3 regions of the uncultured Halopseudomonas sp. genome follow, and region 3 is predicted to be linked to each of the others. Evidence: predicted binding sites of a transcription regulator. Region 3 holds the regulator's gene; each other region holds the start of a gene.

Region 1 (7,585 bases), on a different contig from region 3:
CGCGAAGAGATCGACAGCGTCAACGGTCGGGTCTATGACCAGATCAATAATGGGGTCTACAAGACAGGTTTTGCCACCAGTCAGTCCGTTTACGAAGACGAATGTGTGACCCTGTTCGGCGCGCTCGACTGGGTTGAAGCTGTGCTCGGTAAGCACCGCTATCTGGCGGGAGATCGAATCACCGAAGCTGATTGGCGGTTGTTTACCACGCTGGTGCGCTTCGATCCTGTGTATCACGGCCACTTCAAGTGCAATATTCGGCGTATTGAGGATTATCCGAGCATTACCGGATACCTGCGTGAGCTATATCAGGTCCCGGGTGTAGCCGAAACCGTAGACATCGAACAGATCAAGCAGCATTACTATTACAGTCACGACACTATCAACCCCACGCGCATCGTACCGATTGGCGATGGCCTGGATCTGACGCTCCCCCACGGTCGCAACTGAACAGATGTCAGGATTTGTTCTTGAGCAGATCTGCCAGGCCGGCAAATGCCTTGTGACTTGACTGGGGGCCTTGCTGGCTGGCGGTGGAGCCTTCGCTGAAGTACTGCTGGTCGGTGTAGCGCGCATGCTCATTGTCGTGACAATAAAGACATAACAGTTCCCAGTTGGAACCATCCTGAGGGTTGTTGTCGTGATTGTGATCACGGTGGTGTACGGTCAGCTCGCTGACCCGTTTACCACTGAACTCACGGGCGCAGCGACCACATATCCAGGGATACATCTTCAGCGCTTTTTCACGATAACCACTTTCGCGACTCTGCTTTGCATCGGCCAGTATTTTGTCCAGACGGGCAGTGGCAGGTGACGTCTTGCTGGTGCTCATGGCGGGTACCTTGCTGTATTGATGAAACAATACTAGCGCAGTTCATGGGCAGCTGTACTCAGTCCTCAAGATTAGGCGGACTTGCCATATCTGCTGGATTGATAGCGCTGCAGCAGACCACCTGGTTCCTGCCGTTTCCCTTGGCTGCATAAAGAGCGCGGTCCGCCCGCGCCAGCGTTTCGTCGGTACTTTCCTCGGGGAATGCCTCCGCCACGCCGATAGATACGCTTATGCTGAAGTCGCTGGGTAGCCCTTTGAAACGTAACTCTTTAATTGCTTGGCAGAGTCTCTCCGACTTTATGCGTGCTCCGGTCAGGGCGGTTTGTGGCAGAACCAGCAGAAACTCCTCTCCGCCATAGCGCCCGAAACTGTCGATGGCTCGCAGCTCGCCGACGACTGCTTTGGCTAGCTCACGGAGGATTTCGTCACCGGCCTGGTGTCCGTAGGTGTCGTTGACCTCCTTAAAGTGATCAACGTCCATGATGCCCAGGCTGAAGGCTGCAGGGCTGCGACGACATCGGTTGGACTCGTCCGAGAGCGCCTGAACGATACGCCGACGATTGTAGACACCGGTCAGCTCGTCAATATTGACCAGTTGCTGAATACGCTCCATGGCCTCTTTGAGTTCATGGTTACGCTGTCTTACCTTGTCGCGCAGGCCGCTGATGAAGCCGCCGATCAGAGCTACCTCGGCTAGCACCATAACAAAGACGAATATCTGTACCAGCTCCAGACTGGGCTCCAGGACCTGGGGTCGCCACTGCCACAAGGCCAGATGCAGAAAGCAATACTGGACAAAGAAAATAACACTCACCCAGACAAAATCCCTGACCTTGAGAGCCAGAATTCCGTAGAGCAACGGGACTACCGTGATAAGCAGGAAAATCGCCCGGGCCTGACCGGCTTCCAGGAAGAACATCAGCCAGAGCGCAGGCCATTGGCTGAGGGTGATCTGCAACATGGTCATGCTCGGATCACGAAGTTTCAGATTGAGATTCAGATGAATGACGATCCAGATCAGGCCGTTGACCACCAGACTGAACAGCAGAAAGTGAATGGCGATCTCTAACGGAACCAGACCCTGGTAGGCAAACAGCAGAACCACGAGGAATGTAGCCAGGTATGTGGTGAATGACATACCCAGTCGGCGTTTACGCAGAGTCTGATCAGCACGGGTGCCGGCGCCTGAGGCATCTTTGCCGGGGGTGTGGTCGGGGCCACTGTCAGGTGGGGCAATGTCCATTGATGTGTCCCATTCTTATTGTTTTTTTTTTGCATGGTCGATGACGTATGTGTCTCGACAGCAAGTCAGGCGATGCTAATCCTTTTCTGGGCAAATGATAACCACCGCCTTCAACATATGTGCGACGGTTCCGCTTCGGTGAATTATTGGAGGGTGGTTGGCGATACGCAGGGGCCGGAAAATTGGTTGCAGGGCAGCGAAGAACGCCTGGGCAGGTTGGCCCAGGTCGTAGGCGAGCTCGAGTTCTTCTCGATAGCGCTTGAGCGCTTGGGGATCCAGCTGAGGGAGGGCCTGTCAGGGCGTGATCTGAATCTCGACGGTGTCACTGCTGATTCGAGCCGGCCACACTCTTAGTTGCTGTTCCGGATACTCCAGGCAAGCGCCGTCTTCCAGACGAAAATGCTGCTTGTACAGGGGGGAGGCGATTACCAGCGCGCCATTGAGATGGCCGACGATACCCCGGCCAATCACATTGGCGCCTGACTTGGGGTCACAATTTTCCAGCGCAAATACCTGCTCACCCTGATCGGTGCGCGGCAGATAAAAAAGGGCGATCTGGTTACCGTCCAGCCAGGCGACGACCCCCGAGTTGGCGACCAGATCGGTTCGGCTGCACACGGCCAGCCATTGGCCTGCGTAAGATGCTGTTTTAATGCTGCTGGTTTGTGTCATCAGATAACCTCCTCGGTGACGGGTATCAGGTGCAGTTCGGAGGCCATGGCTGGTCTGTTCTGACCGCGTTCCTTGACGAAGTGGATATCTGGATCGCCGCGCTCATCGTTGACGAAGGTACGAAAGCGCTTGAGCTTCTCTGGATCTTTCAGGGCGTTGGCCCATTCGCATTCATAGCGGTCGATCACCAGTTGCATCTGCGTCTCGAGCTCTGTGGCCAGGCCCAGGCTGTCTTCAATGATCACATCCTTGAGATAGTCGAGCCCGCCCTCCAGACTTTCGCGCCACACGGAGGTGCGTTGCAGGCGGTCGGCGGTACGCGCGTAGAACATCAGGTAGCGATCGATATAGCGAATCAGGGTCGCGTCATCCAGATCGGTGGCGAACAACTCCGCGTGGCGCGGACGCATGCCGCCGTTGCCCGACACATAAAGGTTCCAGCCGTTTTCCGTGGCGATAACGCCAATATCCTTGCTCTGTGCCTCGGCGCATTCGCGGGTACAGCCGGACACGCCGAACTTGATCTTGTGCGGGGAACGCAGCCCCTTGTAGCGGTCCTCCAGAACAATAGCCATGCCGACGCTGTCCTGCACACCGTAGCGGCACCAGGTGCTGCCGACGCAGGATTTTACCGTGCGCAGTGACTTGCCGTAGGCATGGCCGGTTTCGAATCCGGCATCGATCAGCTCGGACCAGATCTCCGGCAGCTCGTGTAATTGTGCGCCGAACAGGTCGATGCGTTGGCCACCGGTGATTTTGGTATAGAGGTCGTATTTCTTCGCTACCGCGCCGAGGGCAATCAACTTGTCGGGGGTAATCTCACCACCAGCCACACGGGGGACTACAGAATAGGTGCCGTTCTTCTGCATGTTGGCCATGAAAGTGTCGTTGGTATCCTGCAGGGGTATCAGCAATGGGTCGGTGATCGGTTCGTTCCAGCAGGAGGCGAGTATGGATGCCACAGCCGGCTTGCAGATATCGCATCCAGTGTGGCCGCGACCGTACCTGGTAAGGAGATCATCGAAGCGAGTAATGCCCTCGACTCGGACAATCCCGTAAAGCTCCTGTCGTGTATGGGCAAAATGCTCGCACAGGCTTTTGTCCACCTCGACACCACGGGCACTGAGTTCATGTTCAAACACCTGCTTGAGCAGGGCGCTGCAACCGCCGCAACCGGTGCCGGCCTTGGTGGTTGCCTTCAGTTCACCGAGATCGGTGCAGCCGGCATCTATCGAGCAGCAGATTGCACCCTTGCTGACGTTGTGGCAGGAGCAGATGGTTGCGGTGTCGGGCAGCGCGTCGGCACCCAATGTGGGTGCACCATCGCCTTGCGGCAGAATCAGGCTGGCTGGGTCCTTGGGTAGATCTATGCCGTTCTGACAGTACTGCAGCAGGGTGTCGTAGTAGCTATTGTCACCGACCAGCACGGCGCCCAACACCTTCTTGCCATCTGCGGAAACCACCAGTCGACGGTAGCTTGAGTTGGCTTCGTCGATGAAGCGGTAGCTCTTTGCGCCTTCTGTAGCCGCGTGGGCATCGCCAATCGAGCCGACATCAACGCCTAGCAACTTGAGCTTGGTTGACATGTCTGCGCCGGCAAAGGATTCATGGGGCTCATCTGTCAGTTGCAGGGCAAGATTGCGCGCCATGCTGTAGCCTGGCGCGACCAGGCCGAAACAGGTGCCGTTCCAGGCCGCGCATTCGCCGATGGCAAATATCGCATGATCACTGGTGCGGTAATCGTTGTCGATTGCAATGCCGCCACGCGGACCAAGCTCAAGGCCGGCGTTGCGCCCCAGCGTGTCCTGTGGGCGAATGCCCGCGGAGAAAACGATCAGGTCGGTTTCCAGAAACTCGCCACCCTTGAAGTTCATACGGTAACGGTACTCATCGCCATTGACGATTTCTTCAGTAGCGCAGCCCAGGTGAACACCGACGCCCAGGGATTCGATCTGCGCCCGGAGTGCAGCGCCTCCCTGGTCATCCAGCTGCACCGGCATCAGACGTGGCGCAAACTCGACCACATGGGCTTCCAGCCCAAGGGACTTGAGCGCATTACCCGCCTCAAGACCCAGTAAGCCGCCTCCGACCACAACACCCCGACGCGCACCGGCAGCGGCTGCGCGGATCCCGTCGAGGTCTTCCAGAGTGCGATATACCAGACGAGAGTTGCCCTCGGCGCCAGTAATGGGGGGGACGAAGGGGTAGGAGCCGGTTGCGAGGATCAAACGATCATAGGTCTGACGTCCATTACCAGTGATCACTTCCTTGTGCTCGCGGTCGATATCCACCACCTGAACGCCAAGGTGCAGCTCCACACCATGGGTTGCATAGAGTTTGGAGTCACACAGGGCCAGGGATTCGGCGTCACGTCCACCAAAATACTCGGACAGATGGACCCGGTCGTAGGCACGATGATGTTCCTCGCCAAACACGTGCAGTTCGTAGCGGTCGAGAGCGCCGCGCTCGATCAACTGCTCGACACAGTGGTGACCGACCATGCCGTTGCCGATGATGACCAGGGTCTCCTTGCTGGCTGACTGTTTGCTGGAGCTCATAGCTTTTCCTCCGTCGGAGCCGTTGCCGTTGGCAAAGGCCCAAAACAAAAAAAAGCGCCTGAAGCTGCTGATCAGCTCCAGGCGCCTTTGCCTGATATTCATGGGTTGTTTACAGTGAGTGAGGGTCTGACTACGCTGCCAGGTTCACCATCCCGGTGAAGGCCGCCATTGACCGCCGGGTGAGTCTGGCCGGATAGTCGGCCAGGAATATCTCATCACGAGCAAGTTGTGTGCCATTTGACTTTTCTGTCGGCAATCGCGAATGACGACTCTGTCCTGTACATCTCTCAGGGCGAGGCATAGCAGGCCTCCGGGAGAATCAAGCGACTGCGCGGTCGCTCCGGACAATGGATATGAGTGCAGGGCTGTGACTGGTTGGATGAAGCGGATGCCTGGTCCATCAAGGTGCGCAGGGCGAAGCAATTCCCTTTTTTGGTGCGATCGCGGTTGCGGATCACCGGCAGAACAGAGGCGGACCCATTGACAACACGTCTGATAACGGTTGAAGGCTATGCGCGCTTGAAGGAAGAGCTGGATTACCTTTGGCGAGAGAAGAGGCCGGACACCACACGCAAGGTAACCTGGGCAGCTTCGCTCGGTGATCGCAGTGAAAATGCGGATTACCAGTACAACAAGAAGTTGCTCCGCGAAATCGACCGACGGGTGCGTTATTTACGCAAGCGTATCGAGGACCTGAAGGTTGTCGAGCACAGGGCCGAGCAGGACGGACGGGTTTTCTTCGGTGCCTGGGTGGAGGTTGAAAGCGATGATGGGGATGCGAGGCGCTTTCGCGTAGTGGGCTACGATGAAATCTTCGGCCGCAAGGATTACATCTCGATCGACTCGCCCATGGCGCGCGCCTTACTGGGCAAGTCGGTCGGGGATGAAGTGGTGGTGGTCACCCCCGAGGGCGAGATGGGTTGGGTTATCAATGCGATCGACTACACCGCCTAGCTCCCGCGGTTGATCAGGCGCATCGGACTTTCCCGCACCACAGCCCGGGTTCCCAGTGCACCTGCGACACCGATAAGAACTGCACCGCTCAAGGGCACCAACACCCAGAACAGATAATGCGGTGACCAGTCCAGATTCAGCGCGAAGCGATATAGTAGCCAGGTAATCAGCTCCGCAGCGACAATCGCCATAATGCCGGCCAGGGAACCCAGCAGGGCGAACTCCAGGCGGTTGGCCTGTCGCAGCAGCCCCTTGCGTGCCCCCAGCGTGCGTAGCAGAGCTCCCTCATAAAGACGACTATCCAGGGTCGATTGAAGCGCGGCGAACAACACCGTAAAGCCTGCCAGCAGGACAAATACCATGACGTACTCCACCGCCAGCGTGACCTGGGCGAGAATATCGCGAATCTGTTTGAGCAGCGCCTCGACTTCCAGCAAGGTCATGGCCGGGAAGGCCCTTGCCAGATCGCGCAGCTCTGCGCGTTTTTCCGTTGGCAGACTGAAGCTGGTGAGCAAGGTTGCTGGCATAGAGTCCAGGCTGCCGGGTGAGAAGATAACGTAGAAGTTGGGGGTAAAGTTGTCCCAGTTTACTTCCCGAATATTCCGCACGCGGGCATCCAGCACCTGACCCGCAATCACGAAGCTCAGCACATCACCCACTTCTACGCCAAGGCTGTCGGCCAGACCCGATTCAATTGAGATCAACGACTCATCCTCGGGCAGCGGCTCCGGCCACCATTCGCCGGCCAGAAGGTTGTTGTCTGCGGCCATGGTGGCTGACCAGGTTAGGCTCAGGTCCCGGCTGATAGCACGCTCGCCCTGGCTTTCCTTGGTCACCAGCTCACGAACTGGCTGACCATTGATTTCGGTCAAACGCCCCGGAGTTACCGGGTATAGCGGGGCGCTAATCGCACCGATACGTTCCAGAGCCGCGGTGAATTCGGCCTGCTCGGCTGGCATGATATTCAGCGCGAAGTGGTTGGGGGTGTCCTCGGGTAGTTGCTGTTGCCAGGTATCGAGCAATTCAGTGCGCAGGATCAGAACCACCACCATCGACATCAATATAAGACCGAACGCAAGTATCTGGCCGGCGGCAGCAATAGGCTGCTTGAGAAGCTGGCCACTGCCCAGGCGCCAGGCAAGGCCGGCATTACGCAGCCGGTTGCCGGATACGCGCAGCAGCGCCCAGGCCACCAGACCCAGCAATAGCGCGGCAAGAGCGCCGCCGAAGACTACCGCGAGGGTTATGCGCAGATTCCCGGTGAACTGCCACATCAGCAGGCTCAATCCGCCTAGTGCCAGGCCGTAGATCAGCCAGCCACTGCTC
Region 2 (7,585 bases), on a different contig from region 3:
CGGGTACGGGTTCCAGTGGCAGGAACAAGGTAAATACGGTGCGGCCGGGTTTGCTTTCGCATTCAATCAGGCCCTGGTGTTGACTGATGATGTTCTGGGTAATGGACAGCCCCAGGCCGGTGCCTTCAGGCCGGCCGCTGACCATGGGGTAGAAAATGCTATCGAGTATCTCTGCGGGAATGCCGGGTCCGTTATCGATGATCTGCACCCGGCAGACCAGACGGTGCCTTACCTGTCCAATGGTGAACTGGCGCAACGCCCGCGTGCGCAAGGTGATGCGACCCTTTTGCAGACCACTGCGCTCGGCAATGGCTTGCATGGCGTTACGGACGATATTGAGCAGCGCCTGAATCAATTGCTCACGATCGGCCATGATTTCCGGAATGCTCGGATCGTAGTCACGGCGCAGAGTCAGCTCCCGCTGAGTCTCTGCCTCTACCAGGCTGTAGATCCGCTCGGTGATCTCGTGAATGTTAAGCGGTTGCAGGTGCGGTGGTCGGTAGGGTCCGAGCATGCGATCAACCAGATTGCGCAGTCTGTCTGCCTCCTCGATGATCACGTCGGTATAGTCTTTCAACGATTCTTCGGGGAGTTGACGCGCCAGTAATTGAGCTGCGCCCCGGATGCCGCCAAGCGGATTCTTGATCTCGTGGGCCAGACCGCGCACCAGAACCTTGGTTACTTCCTGCTTCGAGAGCTGCGCTTCTTCCTTGGTGATGCGCAGCAATCGGTCACGCGGGTGCAATTCAAGCAGTAGCCAGTGAGTATCGGCGCTGATTATCGGCGTTACCGAGTAGTCGACCATCAGGCTCTGCCCGTTGTTCAGGTCGAGCTGGGCTTCGCGCTTGGTAAAGGGGTTGCCGTCCAATACCGCGTTACGCAAGGATTCCAAGGCGGCGGCGTCGTCATTGAATAGTTCTCCGATCGGCTGCTGCGATACGCGTTGGCCGCTGACTTCCAGCAGTATTTCCGCAGCAGGATTCAGATACCGCAGACACAAACTGTCATCAAGCAGAAGCACCGCTGTAGTCAGGTTATCGAGTATCTGGCGTAGAAATCGGTCAGGCAGCATAAAAGGTCCCGTGGTTTGTGCAGACAGTTGCAAGAAGCGAACCAATACAGGGCGTTTATGCCGGATGCGACGGTGGTTTGATCCGGTGTTCGGTCGATCGCCCCTTCCTGCTTTGTTGTGTAGTCGTCTGTGCAGACGTACATCGCCCCTGGAATGGGCTTGGGAGGCAGGGAGTGCACCAGAAACGGGTGTCAGTGCGTATGGATGTCTGCCATGGTCGGCCTTGATCTCAGGGGGTCGACTCACGCATTTATGCACAAAATCCGACGCACCAGTAATCAGTATGCACTAATCTGGTGCGACGGGTCGCGATGGCATGGCTGGGTCGGGCACTATCGAGGTGCTGGACTCAGGGAGCCGGATTGCCTGCGGCTGGCACCTTTGGGGCCTGCGGAGCGCTATTGGCGCCAGTACGCCCGGGCTGCAGCACGGATGTGCGTTGCAGGTGTACGGTGATGCCCTGGCTACGCTGCACTTCTTCGCCCCGGGTGTTGGTCACGACCACGGCCACGGTATGCGAGCCTCTGTCTAGCTCAGTCAGTGTCAGGCGCTGGGTTGGTTGTCCATTACCGGCTACGGCCTCCTGCCGCATTTCACCATCCACATTTGCCCGCAGGATGTGACCAGGCGACAAGGGTGGTTCGGTGTTGATCGTCAGGGTGAGGTTGCCATCGTTGGCTCGTATTGCTTCATCGTTCTCGGGGCTGGCAATCTCCAGCGTGCGATAGCCATTACTTAGCTGGCCCGGTTGGTTGTTATTCTGATTTTGCGCGCTTTGCCGGTTTTCCGGCATCTGAGGCACTACCGATTCGAGCGTGTTGGTTGGTGGCAGGTCGATCTGGCGCGAGTCTGGATGGGGTTGGTCTGAATAGATCGTGTTGCCCTGCGCATCTGTCCAGGTGTAGATCTGGGCGTGGGCAAAGCCGGCCAGCGAGATGAGCAAGGCGCTCATTGCCCAGCACATGTGTGTTCGCAGCATGATGGTCACTCCTGTGAGTCGAGCTTTTAGCCTTGCACCTAGGCGCTGATCTGGCAAGGTCTGGCGGACGGGCGAAAAAAAAGGGTGCCTGAAAGGCACCCTTTTTTGACCGCAGTTACGTAACCGGGTTCAGACGCTGTAATACAGATCGTACTCGAGCGGGTGAACGAAAGTACGTACTTTTATTTCTTCAGCCGCCTTGAGTTCGATGTAGGCATCGATCAGGTCGTCGGTGAATACGCCGCCCTTGGTCAGATACTCACGGTCAGCGCTCAAGGACTCGAGTGCTTCTTTCAGGCTGCCACAGACCTGTGGGATCTGGCTCGCCTCTTCAGGCGGCAGGTCATACAGGTTCTTGTCGGCCGCATCGCCAGGGTGGATCTTGTTCTGGATGCCGTCCAGGCCAGCCATCAACAGTGCAGCGAAGCACAGGTAGGGGTTAGCTGCTGGATCAGGGAAGCGTGCCTCGATGCGACGTGCCTTCGGGCTGGAAACATACGGAATCCGGATGGATGCCGAACGGTTACGGGCTGAATAGGCCAGCATGACCGGCGCTTCGAAGCCAGGCACCAGACGCTTGTAGGAGTTGGTGGCCGGGTTGGTGAACGCGTTCAACGACTTGCCGTGCTTGATGATACCGCCAATGAAGAACAGGGCGGTGTCGGACAGGCCGGAATAGCCTTCGCCTGCGAAGGTGTTCTTGCCATCCTTGGAGATGGACATGTGCACGTGCATCCCGGAGCCGTTGTCGCCGTACAATGGCTTGGGCATGAAGGTGGCAGTCTTGCCGAATGCGTCGGCAACATTGTGCACGCAGTACTTCAGGGTCTGAACTTCGTCAGCCTTGGCTACAAGCGTGTTGAACATCACACCGATTTCGTTCTGGCCGGCGGTTGCAACTTCGTGGTGATGGACTTCGATGGTCAGACCCATTTCTTCCATGGCGTTACACATTGCAGTACGCACTTCATGGTCATGGTCGACCGGAGGCACGGGGAAATAACCGCCTTTAACTGCGGGACGGTGGCCCTTGTTGCCTGTTTCGAAGTCAGCGTCGGTGTTCCAGGAAGCCTGTTCGGAAATGATCTTGAACATCGAGCCGGAAATGTCGGATTTGAACTTCACTTCGTCAAAAACAAAGAATTCGGGTTCTGGACCAACAAATACCGCGTCACCAATACCGGTGGACTTCAGGTATTCCTCGGCGCGACGAGCGATGCTGCGTGGGTCGCGCTCGTAGCCCTGCATGGTGGAAGGCTCGATGATGTCGCAGACGATGATGACGGTGGGTTCTTCGGTGAAGGGATCCAGTACAGCGGTGCTGTCGTCAGGCATCAGGATCATGTCGGATGCTTCAATGCCTTTCCAGCCAGAGATGGACGAGCCGTCGAACATCTTGCCTTCTTCGAAAAAGTCATCGTTCACATCACGGGCGGGCATAGTCACGTGCTGCTGCTTGCCCTTGGTATCGGTGAAGCGCAGATCTACCCACTTCGCGTCAAATTCTTTAATCAGTTTAACTGTCTTCGACATGGTTTCCTCCAGAAGGACTCATTAACCGGGAATCTGGCCCGGGATAGCTAAATTCGAGCGGATTACATCCGCGCTCCGCTTGCTTTGTCTGGGAGCAAAAGATGTGCCATTTCAGAGCATGCGCTGAAAGGCCCGCACCATAAGCCTTACAGCCGGCTGAGAGAATTAGTGCACCCATTAAGTGCGCACTTATATAGCGCACAAAAACACTATATTGACCCATTTTGGTGCGTTACGGCCAGTAGCTGCAGGCTTGCCTGCTTCGCCCCTAGGTGGCGAGGTCTATAATGCTCTGCTTTGCCCCTTCTTGCACCCGCCAGGTTATAAAACACCCCTTTCGTACAAAAAACATACACTGTCACGCGCTGGTCTGTATAATACCCCCCTCTTTTTTCAGTTAGCCGGGCTGCCGCCTGGCCACCCAGGATGTCCATAGTGATCGAGAATCTCCGCAACATCGCCATCATCGCCCACGTTGACCACGGCAAGACTACGCTGGTCGACAAGCTTCTGCGCCAATCTGGCACCCTTGAGCGGAATGAGCTCGACACTGAGCGCTTGATGGACTCCAACGACCAGGAAAAAGAACGCGGCATTACTATTCTGGCCAAGAACACCGCCATTAACTGGCACGACCACCACATCAACATCGTAGACACCCCCGGCCACGCCGACTTTGGCGGCGAAGTAGAGCGCGTGATGTCGATGGTCGACTCAGTGCTGTTGCTGGTCGATGCGGTAGACGGGCCCATGCCGCAAACCCGATTCGTGACCCAGAAAGCCTTTCAGGCCGGCCTGCGTCCGATTGTGGTAGTCAACAAGGTTGACCGTCCCGGCGCGCGTCCGGATTGGGTTGTTGACCAGATGTTCGATCTGTTCGACAACCTCGGTGCTACCGAAGAACAGCTGGATTTTCCTATCGTGTTTGCTTCCGCGATCAACGGTATTGCCGGCCTGGCACATGATGACCTGGCCGAAGATCTGACGCCCCTGTTCCAGGCCATCGTCGATAATGTTCCGCCGCCGAACGTTGACCGTGAAGGTCCTTTTCAGATGCAGATTTCCGCACTGGACTACAACAGCTTCCTCGGTGTGATCGGTGTGGGTCGTATTGCACGTGGTCGGGTCAAGGCCAACACCCCTGTGATTGCTATCGATATCGATGGCAAGCGCCGCAATGGTCGCATCCTCAAGCTGATGGGTCACCATGGCCTGCACCGCATTGATGTGGATGAAGCTGCAGCCGGCGACATCGTTTGCGTCAGTGGTTTTGACCAGCTGTTCATCTCCGACACCCTGTGTGATCCGATGAACGTCGAAGCCATGACTCCGCTGTCCGTTGACGAGCCCACTGTGAGCATGACCTTCCAGGTCAATGACTCCCCGTTCTGCGGCAAGGAAGGCAAATTCGTTACCAGCCGGAACATCAAGGAGCGTCTGGACAAGGAGCTGCTGTACAACGTGGCTCTGCGTGTTGAAGAAGGCGACAGTGCCGACAAGTTCAAGGTCTCCGGTCGAGGCGAATTGCACCTGTCCGTATTGATTGAAACCATGCGCCGTGAAGGCTTTGAAATGGCCGTCGGCCGTCCTGAAGTCATCATCCGTGAAATCGATGGCGAGAAGCAGGAGCCCTTCGAGAACGTAACCATCGACCTGGAAGAGCAGCACCAGGGCGCGATGATGGAGCAGATGGGTCTGCGTAAGGGCGATCTGACCAATATGGTTCCGGATGGCAAGGGCCGTGTACGCCTGGAATACACCATCCCGGCGCGTGGCCTGATCGGCTTCCGCAACCAGTTCCTGACCCTGACTTCCGGCTCGGGCATCATCACCAGCATCTTCAGCCATTACGGGCCGATCAAGTCTGGCGAGATGTTTGGTCGCCAGAACGGCGTACTGGTGTCGGTTGCTACCGGCAAGGCGCTTACCTACTCCCTGGAAACCCTTCAGGCACGTGGCAAGCTGTTCCTTGGCCACGGCGACGAAGTGTATGAAGGCATGTTGGTCGGCATCAACAGCCGTGACAACGACATGGGCGTTAACCCGACCAAGGGCAAGAAGCTCGACAACATGCGCGCGTCCGGCAAGGACGAGACCATTGCCCTGGTACCACCAGTTCGCTTCACTCTGGAGCAGGCGCTGGAGTTCATCGAAGACGACGAACTGGCAGAAATCACGCCCAAGTCGATCCGTCTGCGCAAGAAGTTGCTCAGCGAGAACGAGCGTAAGCGCTCCAACAAGTAACAACGGTAAGCATCACGAAAAACCCGCCTCTCCGGCGGGTTTTTTTTGCCTGCTGCATGTGCTGGCCCGCTGGTGTCGACGCTGAAGGCCAGTAGGTCAGAACATACCCCAATCCTGCTCCTTTTTATGCCAGGCGGGCATATTCACCGGTCTGAGCGCACTCTTCTGGTACAGGCAGAGCGACTCCTGCGTCTGCCCAGATATCCTGTATTTTGCGGATGGGCCCCTAGATCCGCAACTTGAGCATGATGGTGTGGTTTTTGCTTGGATCAGGGGCTAGCAAAAAAATGATGACCTACTTCATGCGTTTCTCTGCTCAACCGATGCTGATGAAACTGAGCTACTCACTGGTGAAGGATGAACATCGCACAGGGTTAAAACAACCAGCACAAAAGGGAATGAAAATGAGTGGAAATGAATCTCGCCTATCAGCCATTTCACGGATCAGCAACCACCAGCGGATCGCAGTTGAGGCCACGCAGTCATTAGACGATATCTGGGCAACGGATGTCTTCAATCTGGCCAGAATGGAACAGATGCTCAGCAAGTCCGCGTTCAAGGCGGTTAGAACTACTGTTCAAACCGGTGCACCATTGGCGCCAGCAGTGGCAGACGTTGTGGCTGCAGCGATGAAGAGTTGGGCCCTGTCCAAGGGTGTGAAGTTTTTCTCACATATTTTCTACCCGATGACCAACATCACCGCGGAGAAGCATGACGGTTTTATTCTGACCAACTCCGACGGTAATGCCATTACAGAATTTTCCGGTAGCCTGCTCATCAAGGGTGAGCCCGACGGTTCATCGTTCCCGAACGGTAGCCTGCGCATGACCAATGCGGCTCGTGGTTATACTGCCTGGGACCCGACCAGCCCCGCTTTCATCATGCACACGGACAATGGTTCGACGCTGATGATACCCAGTGTGTTCATGTCCTGGACGGGTGAAGCGCTGGACAAGAAAATCCCGTTGCTACGTTCCAACGCAGCGATGGACAGCGCCGCTCGAAAAGTACTGACGTTGATGGGTGAGACCGATATCGCCACCTTGAACTCGAGTTGCGGGGCGGAGCAGGAATACTTTCTGGTTGATATCAATTTTGCCAATGCCCGCCCGGATTTGCTGCTGGCGGGTCGTACCTTGTTTGGTGCATCGCCTGTCAGGGGGCAGCAGTTTGATGACCATTACTTCGGCGCTATTCCCGAGCGCGTGCAGATTTTCATGCAGGACTTCGAGGACCAGCTCTACAGGCTCGGTATCCCGGCCAAGACCCACCACAATGAAGTTGCGCCAGGCCAGTTCGAAATCGCCCCCTACTTTGAGTCTGCCAATATCGCGGCTGATCACCAGCAGCTGATGATGACGCTAATGAAGAGTACGGCGAAGCGACACGGGTTCATGTGCCTGTTACATGAGAAACCCTTTGCCGGCATCAATGGTTCGGGCAAGCACGTCAATTGGTCTGTAGGCAACGCTACCCAGGGTAATCTGTTGGACCCCGGTAGCACCCCTCATGACAATCTGAACTTTCTGCTTTTCTGTGGTGCGGTGATCCGCGGCGTACACAAATACGGAACGTTGTTGCGGGCTGTCATCGCCTCTGCGTCAAATGATCATCGTCTCGGTGCTAACGAGGCGCCGCCAGCTATCTTGTCCGTTTACCTGGGAGACCAGTTGGAAAACGTGTTCCAGGATATCAAGGACGGCAAGATTGCGTCCTCGATCCAGGGCGGTGAAATGGACTTGGGATTGACGCAGATT
Region 3 (7,585 bases):
GCCATGATACCCGTTCACAGCGGAGCTGTCCGCGGTACAATGCCCGCCTGAGAGGAGATTACATGACCGATTATCAGCCCGCCCGACAGCAAGATCCCCATACATTGCGCCATGAACTGGAGCAGCGAGTTGCCTTCATTCTCGAGGAGTCACGTCGCCAGGGAGCGACTGCCTGTGAAGTGGGGGTGAGCCAGAACACCGGACTTTCCGTTGCGGTGCGCCAGGGCGAAGTGGAAACGGTGGAATTCAATCGCGATCAGGGTTTTGCGATCAGTTTGCACGTGGGACAGCGCAAGGGTTCGGCCAGCACCTCCGATACCTCCGATGAGGCAATCAGCGCGGCTATCAAGGCAGCTCTGGGTATCGCCAAGCATGCCTCCGAGGACAGTTATGCCGGACTGGCAGACCCTGACCTCATGGCCCGCGATCTGCCTGATCTTGATCTGTATCACCCCTGGAATCTTGACGCCAGCGAAGCTATTGAGCGAGCACTTGCCTGTGAGGCTGCCGCCCTGGAAACAGACTCGCGCCTGACCAGCGACAGTGCGAATGTCAGCACCCAGGAAGGCTGCCGTGTTTATGGCAACAGTAACGGTTTTATCGGCAGCTCCATGGGTACCCGGCATAGCGCATCGGCGGTCATGATTGTCGCGTCGGATCAGGGTATGCAGCGCGACTACTGGTATGACGTGGATCGTCAGGCAAGCAATCTGCCGACCCCCGAGGCTTTGGGACGCAAGGCTGCACAGCGTACGCTGGCGCGGCTGGGCTCACGGCCGATCAAGACGGCAAAGGTACCCGTTCTGTTCGCGGCCGACCAGGCCGCCGGTTTACTTGGGCATCTGATTGGCGCTATCGCCGGCGGTGCAGTCTATCGTCAGTCCACCTTTCTGCTCGATGCACTGGGTCAGCCTATTTTCCCATCCTGGGTGACGATTGATGAGCGCCCCTACATGCCGCGTGCTCTTGGCAGTTCCACCTTCGATGGTGACGGCCTGGCTACGCGCGAACAGGCTTTTGTGGATCAGGGCAAATTGATCAGTTGGGTGCTCAGTACCTATTCAGGGCGCAAGCTCGGGTTGCCCAGTACAGCCAACGCTGGGGGCGTGCATAATCTGCATGTCACCAGTAACGCGGGCGATCTTGATGCCCTGCTGCAGGAAATGGGCACTGGCCTGCTTGTTACGGAGTTGATGGGGCAGGGCGTGAACGGCGTGACCGGGGACTATTCCCGCGGGGCCGGTGGATTTTGGGTAGAGAACGGCAAGATTCAGCATCCGGTGCAGGAAGTGACCATTGCCGGCAATCTGAAGGATATGTTCGCCAACCTGCGTTGTGTGGGCTCCGACATCGAGCGCCGCGGCAACAACCTGACCGGAAGCTGGCTGGTTGACGGAATGACGGTGGGCGGTGAGTAAGGGCGGCCTGAAATCCGAAGTGTGGATCCAGGTCTGATCTGGCCGAGGGGTTTATTCCCCCTCTTCGAAATAATCCTCAATTAACGCCAGTAGCTCATGCATCGCCTGTTCGGCATCTTCGCCCTCGCAGGTGATGCACACTTCGCTGCCCTTGCCGGCAGCCAGCATCATGACCTGCATGATGCTTTTGCCGTTGACCTGCTTGTCTTCCGTCGTGCCGATGCGGACCTCGCAACCGTGCTGGTTGGCTACGCCAACGAACTTGGCCGCTGCTCGGGCATGCAGGCCAAGCTTGTTGATGATCAGCGTGCGCCTGGTGAGCATGGTCAGGGCACATCCCGATGGCGAATAAGCATGTTGGCGGTCTTGTTGCCGAGATCCAGCAGAAGGCGCTCGGCTATGTAGACCGAGCGATGATGGCCGCCAGTACAGCCGATGGCGATGGTCATGTAGCTGCGTTCGCCTGCTGCATATCGGGGTAGCCATTTGTCCAGAAACGCACGTATATCCTGGTACATCTCCTGCACATCCGGCTGTGCATCAAGAAAGTCGCGAACAGGCTGATCCTTGCCGGAGAATTGCCTCAGTTCGGGCTTCCAGTAAGGGTTGGGCAGGCAGCGCACATCAAATACCAGGTCCGCATCCACCGGCACGCCCCGTTTGAAGCCGAAAGACTGGATAAGAACCGACGGCGTGCTGCCCTGACTTCCCAGCAAGCGTTGCTTGAGGGTGTCGCGCAACTGATAGAGGTTGAGATGACTGGTGTCGATCTTGAGGTTGGCCAGGTCGATAATGGGCTCGAGCAATCTCAGCTCAGCCGCAATGGCCTCAGCCAGGGAGTGGCTCTGGTCAGTGAGAGGGTGCTTGCGACGGGTTTCTGAAAAACGCTTTATCAGTACTTCGTCGGTGGCTGCGAGAAAAATCACATCACAGGTAATGCCGCTGTTGCGCACCTGCGCCAGCAATTCGGGAAACCGCTGCAGATCACTGCGCAGATTCCTCGCATCGATACTTATGGCGACTTTGGGTAATTGCATGCCAGCGTCGTTCGCCTGGCGCGCCAGGTCCGGCAAAAGCCCTGCCGGCAGGTTATCAATGCAATAAAATCCGTTATCTTCAAGCAGATGCAACGCTGTGCTTTTGCCTGATCCTGAGCGACCACTGACGACGACCAGATGCATGGGGCTCAGGTACCCGTGTCTGAAGTTATGATCCGATACAACGTATCGGCATCATCTGCTTCGCGCAGGGAGTCACGCAGATTTGCCTGGTCGAGCTTTTCGGCGAGCATCTTGAGAATCTGCAGATGTTGTTCGGTGGCTTCCTGGGGAACCAGCAGCACGAAAATAAGATCGACAGGCTCTCCGTCCAGTGCGTCGAAATCGATTTTCGATTGCAGTTGGAAGAGGGCGCCTACCGGCTTGTGGCAATCCTCCAGGCGACAGTGGGGTATGGCTATGCCATTACCAAATCCTGTCGAGCCGAGCTTCTCCCGGGCTATCAGGTTCTGATAAATGCTGTCTGGATCAAGATGGCTGTGCTGGGCAATCATCTTGCCGATCAGTTCGAGCATCTTTTTCTTGGAGCCCCCCTGCACGCCGGCAAAGGTGCGCTGGGGGGTCAGTATGTGATCAATTTGCATGGGTTTTGGCTACGGTTGCCTTAGCGGTCGTTGACGCCTTGCTGGCGATTGAGGTTCTTTTCCTTGTGCTTTATCAGCTGCCGATCAAGCTTGTCGGTCATCAGGTCGATTGCGGCGTACATGTCTGTATGCTCGGCGTTGGCGACTACTTCACCGCCGGCTACATGCAGGATCGCTTCAGCTTTCTGTCGGAAGTTTTCGACTTCGAGTATGACCTGGACGTTGGTTATCTTGTCGAAATGTCGCTCCAGGCGGGACATTTTCTCATTCACGTAATTGCGCAGTGGATCGGTAATGTCGAGCTGATGACCGCTTAGGTTCAGTTGCATATGACTTCTCCTGATTGGCTTGATGAAACAGGGAAACGAAGTCGGTTCCCCATAGTGCCCACTCTTGTACTGTGCGTATCAGGCCCGCCGATCAGACAATCCGCTTGCGCTCGCTTGACGGAGCAATGTTGAGCGATTCGCGGTACTTGGCGATAGTACGGCGGGCTACATCAATTCCCTGCTCTTCCAGTAAACCAGCGATCTTGCTGTCGCTCAACGGTTTCTTCGGGTTTTCTGTCGAGACCAGTTTTTTGATCAGTGCCCGAATGGCCGTAGATGAAAATTCGCCGCCCTCAGATGTACCGACATGGCTCGAGAAAAAATACTTGAGCTCGAAAATACCCCGTGGTGTGTGCATGAACTTCTGCGTGGTAACCCGCGAGATGGTTGATTCATGCATGCCTACCGCTTCGGCAATATCGTGCAGGACCAGGGGCTTCATGGCCTCCTCGCCGTACTCGAGAAACTCGCGCTGGTGCTCGACGATCTGGGTCGCGACCTTCATCAGTGTTTCATTGCGGCTTTGCAGGCTCTTGATGAACCAGCGTGCTTCCTGCAGGTTATTACGCAGGTAGGTGTTGTCCGAGCTGGAGTCGGCGCGCCGTACCATGGAGGCGTACTGACTGTTGACACGGATCTTGGGAACGGATTCCTGGTTGAGTTCGACAATCCAGCGGTTGCTGTCGCGGCGGACGATCACGTCGGGAATCACATATTCGGGTTCACCCGAGGCTATTTCCGAGCCTGGGCGGGGATTGAGCGTCTGGATGAGCGCGATGACGCGACCCAGTTGGTCCTCTTTCAGGCGTGTGCGACGCATCAACTGACTGAAGTCGCGACTGCCGAGCAGGCCCAGATGATCACGCACAACCTTTTGCGCCTGCTCCAGCAGGGGAGTATCGGGTGGCAGTTGGCGGAGTTGCAGCAACAGGCATTCACTCAGATCCCGCGCACCTACACCTACTGGCTCGAACTGCTGAATCCGGTGCAGCACCATTTCAACTTCGTCGAGCTCGACTTCGCGTTCTGGATCGATGGAGGCAAGGATCTCCTCCAGGGGCTCTTCAAGGTAACCATCAGCATTGATTGCATCAATAATCGAGAGCGCTATCAGCTGATCGGTTTCCGAAAGCGGAATCAGGTTCAGTTGCCACTCCAGATGGCTTTGCAGGGTTTCGCCGGTACCGGTGCGGGACGTGAAATCCCAGTCGTCATCATCGCCGCTGGGTAGTGAGCTTGCTGAGGTCTGATAGACGTCTTCCCACTGGGTATCGACGGGCAGCTCGCTGGGGATCTGTTCATTCCAGTTGCCTTCTTCGGCGGCCTGTGAATGTTGATCAATAGCATCCATTTCAACGGGTTCGGGTACAGAGACAGCGGGCGCTTCGTCATTGTCGGCGCCATCGGTCCCGGAGCTGCCATGATCGTCGTCGCCCTCGTCAGCCATTTCCAGCATGGGATTGGCTTCCAGAGCCTCCTGGACTTCCTGCTGGAGGTCGAGACTCGATAGTTGGAGCAATCTGATGGCCTGCTGCAGCTGCGGCGTCATCGTCAGCTGCTGCCCCATCTTGAGGACGAGCGTAGGTTTCATTATCGGACGTATTACCTTATGCGCTGTTACTGGCGTTGGTTCTTGGCTGGCCTGAATCTAGCATGCCTGAATTGGGCCTGATTTTATAGCCGGAACTCATGGCCCAGATACACATCCTTGACCAGCTGATTGTCGAGTACAGCCTGTGCGTTACCCTCGGCAATGATGTGGCCGTCGCTGACAATATAAGCCTTGTCGCAGATGTCGAGGGTCTCGCGCACGTTGTGGTCGGTGATCAGTACACCGATGCCTTTGTCCCTGAGATGCTGGATGATCTGTTTTATATCGTTTACCGATATGGGATCCACACCGGCAAAGGGTTCATCGAGCAGTATGAATTTTGGATCGCTTGCCAGTGCGCGCGCAATCTCTGCACGGCGGCGCTCTCCGCCGGACAGACTCATGCCCTTGCTGTCGGCAAGGTGGTGGATATGAAATTCGTGCATCAAGGAGCTCAGCTTGTCGAGCCGGCCCTTGCGGTCCAGATCCTTGCGAGTCTGCAGTATCGCCATGATGTTGTCGGCGACGCTCAGTTTGCGGAAGATGGATGCCTCCTGGGGGAGGTAGCCGATGCCCTGGCGGGCGCGACCGTGCATAGGCAGATGCGTCACGTCGAAACCATCGACCAGTATGTGGCCATTATCGGCCTTCACCAGCCCAACAATCATATAGAAACAGGTGGTCTTGCCCGCGCCATTGGGGCCCAGCAATCCGACTACTTCGCCGCTGCGGATAGAGATGGAGACATCTTCAACGACCTTTCGCGCCTTGTAGGCCTTGGCCAGATGGCGCGCTTCGAGAATGGTTGCAGCAGATTCGGTCATGGAGGATCCGGTCATGGATTGGCCGCTTCATCGCGCTGGCGTGGCTGAATCACTATTTCGATGCGTCCCGGATCACCCGAGCCGCCCGCTGTCGGGCGCCCAGCATCCACAATCTGTTTGTTGATGTCATAGCTGACGTAGTCGCCCTGAAAGGTGTTGCCGCGCTGTTCCAGGCGTGCACGGTCAATCAACACTATTCGTTCGCTATCGGCGAAGTATTCGATGGTCTGGGCACGGGCGTTCACTTCGCCATCGTTCGGACCCGGGGTCTGGGCGTAGGTTGCCGGGCTTCCCACACTGGTTATCTTGCTCACTGCGCCGTCACTGTCGGTAGCCAGCGTGACCTGGTTTCCGGTGAGGCGCATGCTGCCCTGGGTAATGATGACGTTACCTCGGTAGACAGCGGTGTTGCGACGCTCGTCCAGCGAGGCGCTGTTGGCCTGGATACGGATCGGCTGGTTGCTGTCCTGGGGTAATGCCACTGCCGGCAGGCTGGCAACCATTAGCAGTGCAGCCACAGACAGGAATTTATTGCAGCTCATGCTGACCTCGTACGTTGGACAGCAGCTCCAGGCGGCCGTCATCTAGAAAAACCTGCATGCCGTCAGCGGTTGTCACGCTGCCAGCGTTCTCGATTCTAACGCTTTGTGCCGTTTCGGCATAATCACGCTCGGGAAACAGGGTCAGGGCCTGCGTTGTCATGCGTCTTGATGGGTCGTTCGGATCCTGACGCTGCAGCAGCACATCGTTCATCAGGTCGACCTGATCTCCGCCTTTGGTCACCGAGCCCTGTTGTGCCCGAAGCAGCCATGGATGCTCTTCGCCAGGGCGATAGTACAACAGATTCGGTTGCTCCAACTGCGTGCTGTCATCAGTGCGTTGATGTGTCGCCCGGGCGCTGCGCAACTGGTATGCAGGTGTTCCCTGTTCGTTGAACATGAGGATCTGCGTGTTTTCCATGAAAAAGTCCGGTTGCAGAGGATCAGTCACCAGTATCTCCTGGTCGAAGGAGGAAGGACGAATATTGAAATACCCTACGGCCAGTGCCAGGGCTACTGTCAGTCCTACAAGCCCTGCAGTGCGTAAGTAGCGCGGGATGGCAATCATCAGAGATAAGCCTCGCGTGTCTTGTCCAGCGTGCCCTGTGCGGCCATGATCATTTCACAGAATTCTCGGGCGGCCCCAGCACCACCAGCAGCCCCGGTGACGCAGTGGGCATGCTCGCGCACAAAACTGTCAGCCGTGGCCACGGCCACACCCAGCCCGACGCGGCGCATGACCGGAAGGTCTGGCAAATCATCACCGAGAAAGGCGATCTGCTCGAGCTCGAAAGGCAGTATCGCGCGTAGCTCGGACAGTGCGTTGAGCTTGTCCTCGCGGCCCTGGATCAGGTGCTTGATCCCCAGATTAGCTGCCCGCTTCTCCACCAGCGGTGACTTGCGACCACTGATAATCGCCACTTCCACCCCTGATGCCATCAGCATCTTGATGCCATGACCATCCAGAGTGTTGAAGGACTTGAACTCGGTACCGTCCGGCATGAAGAACAGCTTGCCGTCAGTCAGCACGCCGTCGACATCAAAGATCGCCAGCCGAATGCCCGCTGCACGGCGGCCAAGGTCTGTATCCATGCCGGTTGTTGATGGGTTCATACCACCCCCGCGCGCAGTAAATCATGCATATTAAGTGCGCCCACCGGGCGTCCATCCTGGTCGATCACGAAAAGGCCATTGATCTTGGCGTCCTCCATGATTTTCAACGCCTCGGCGGCGAGGGCGCCC

Evidence for each region. Region 3 encodes sigma-54, which starts transcription at its own class of promoters, with help from an activator protein. Its sites were predicted from a motif close to ANTGGCATNNANNTTGCTNT; they were not measured.
Region 1: the regulator sigma-54 is predicted to act here: its motif matches at 5,524-5,543, upstream of nirB (nitrite reductase large subunit NirB).
Region 2: the regulator sigma-54 is predicted to act here: its motif matches at 3,676-3,695, upstream of glnA (glutamate--ammonia ligase).

Annotation. Positions count from the first base shown of each region.
Region 1 is NZ_CAXBOV010000008.1:94,277-101,861, reverse strand. It holds gene AAC076_RS05925 (glutathione S-transferase family protein) at 1-450, shown strand, start outside; gene AAC076_RS05920 (YajD family HNH nuclease) at 458-832, opposite strand; gene AAC076_RS05915 (GGDEF domain-containing protein) at 891-2,075, opposite strand; gene nirD (nitrite reductase small subunit NirD) at 2,370-2,747, opposite strand; gene nirB (nitrite reductase large subunit NirB) at 2,747-5,305, opposite strand; gene greB (transcription elongation factor GreB) at 5,786-6,259, shown strand; gene AAC076_RS05895 (FtsX-like permease family protein) at 6,256-7,585, opposite strand, start outside.
Region 2 is NZ_CAXBOV010000011.1:64,625-72,209, forward strand. It holds gene glnL (nitrogen regulation protein NR(II)) at 1-1,072, opposite strand, end outside; gene AAC076_RS07705 (DUF4124 domain-containing protein) at 1,422-2,051, opposite strand; gene glnA (glutamate--ammonia ligase) at 2,181-3,584, opposite strand; gene typA (translational GTPase TypA) at 4,020-5,828, shown strand; gene AAC076_RS07720 (glutamine synthetase III) at 6,233-7,585, shown strand, end outside.
Region 3 is NZ_CAXBOV010000009.1:23,208-30,792, reverse strand. It holds gene pmbA (metalloprotease PmbA) at 63-1,418, shown strand; gene AAC076_RS06240 (HPr family phosphocarrier protein) at 1,470-1,742, opposite strand; gene rapZ (RNase adapter RapZ) at 1,745-2,599, opposite strand; gene ptsN (PTS IIA-like nitrogen regulatory protein PtsN) at 2,605-3,060, opposite strand; gene raiA (ribosome-associated translation inhibitor RaiA) at 3,081-3,389, opposite strand; gene AAC076_RS06220 (RNA polymerase factor sigma-54) at 3,481-4,980, opposite strand; gene lptB (LPS export ABC transporter ATP-binding protein) at 5,064-5,804, opposite strand; gene lptA (lipopolysaccharide transport periplasmic protein LptA) at 5,816-6,346, opposite strand; gene lptC (LPS export ABC transporter periplasmic protein LptC) at 6,333-6,911, opposite strand; gene AAC076_RS06200 (HAD hydrolase family protein) at 6,911-7,435, opposite strand; gene AAC076_RS06195 (KpsF/GutQ family sugar-phosphate isomerase) at 7,453-7,585, opposite strand, start outside.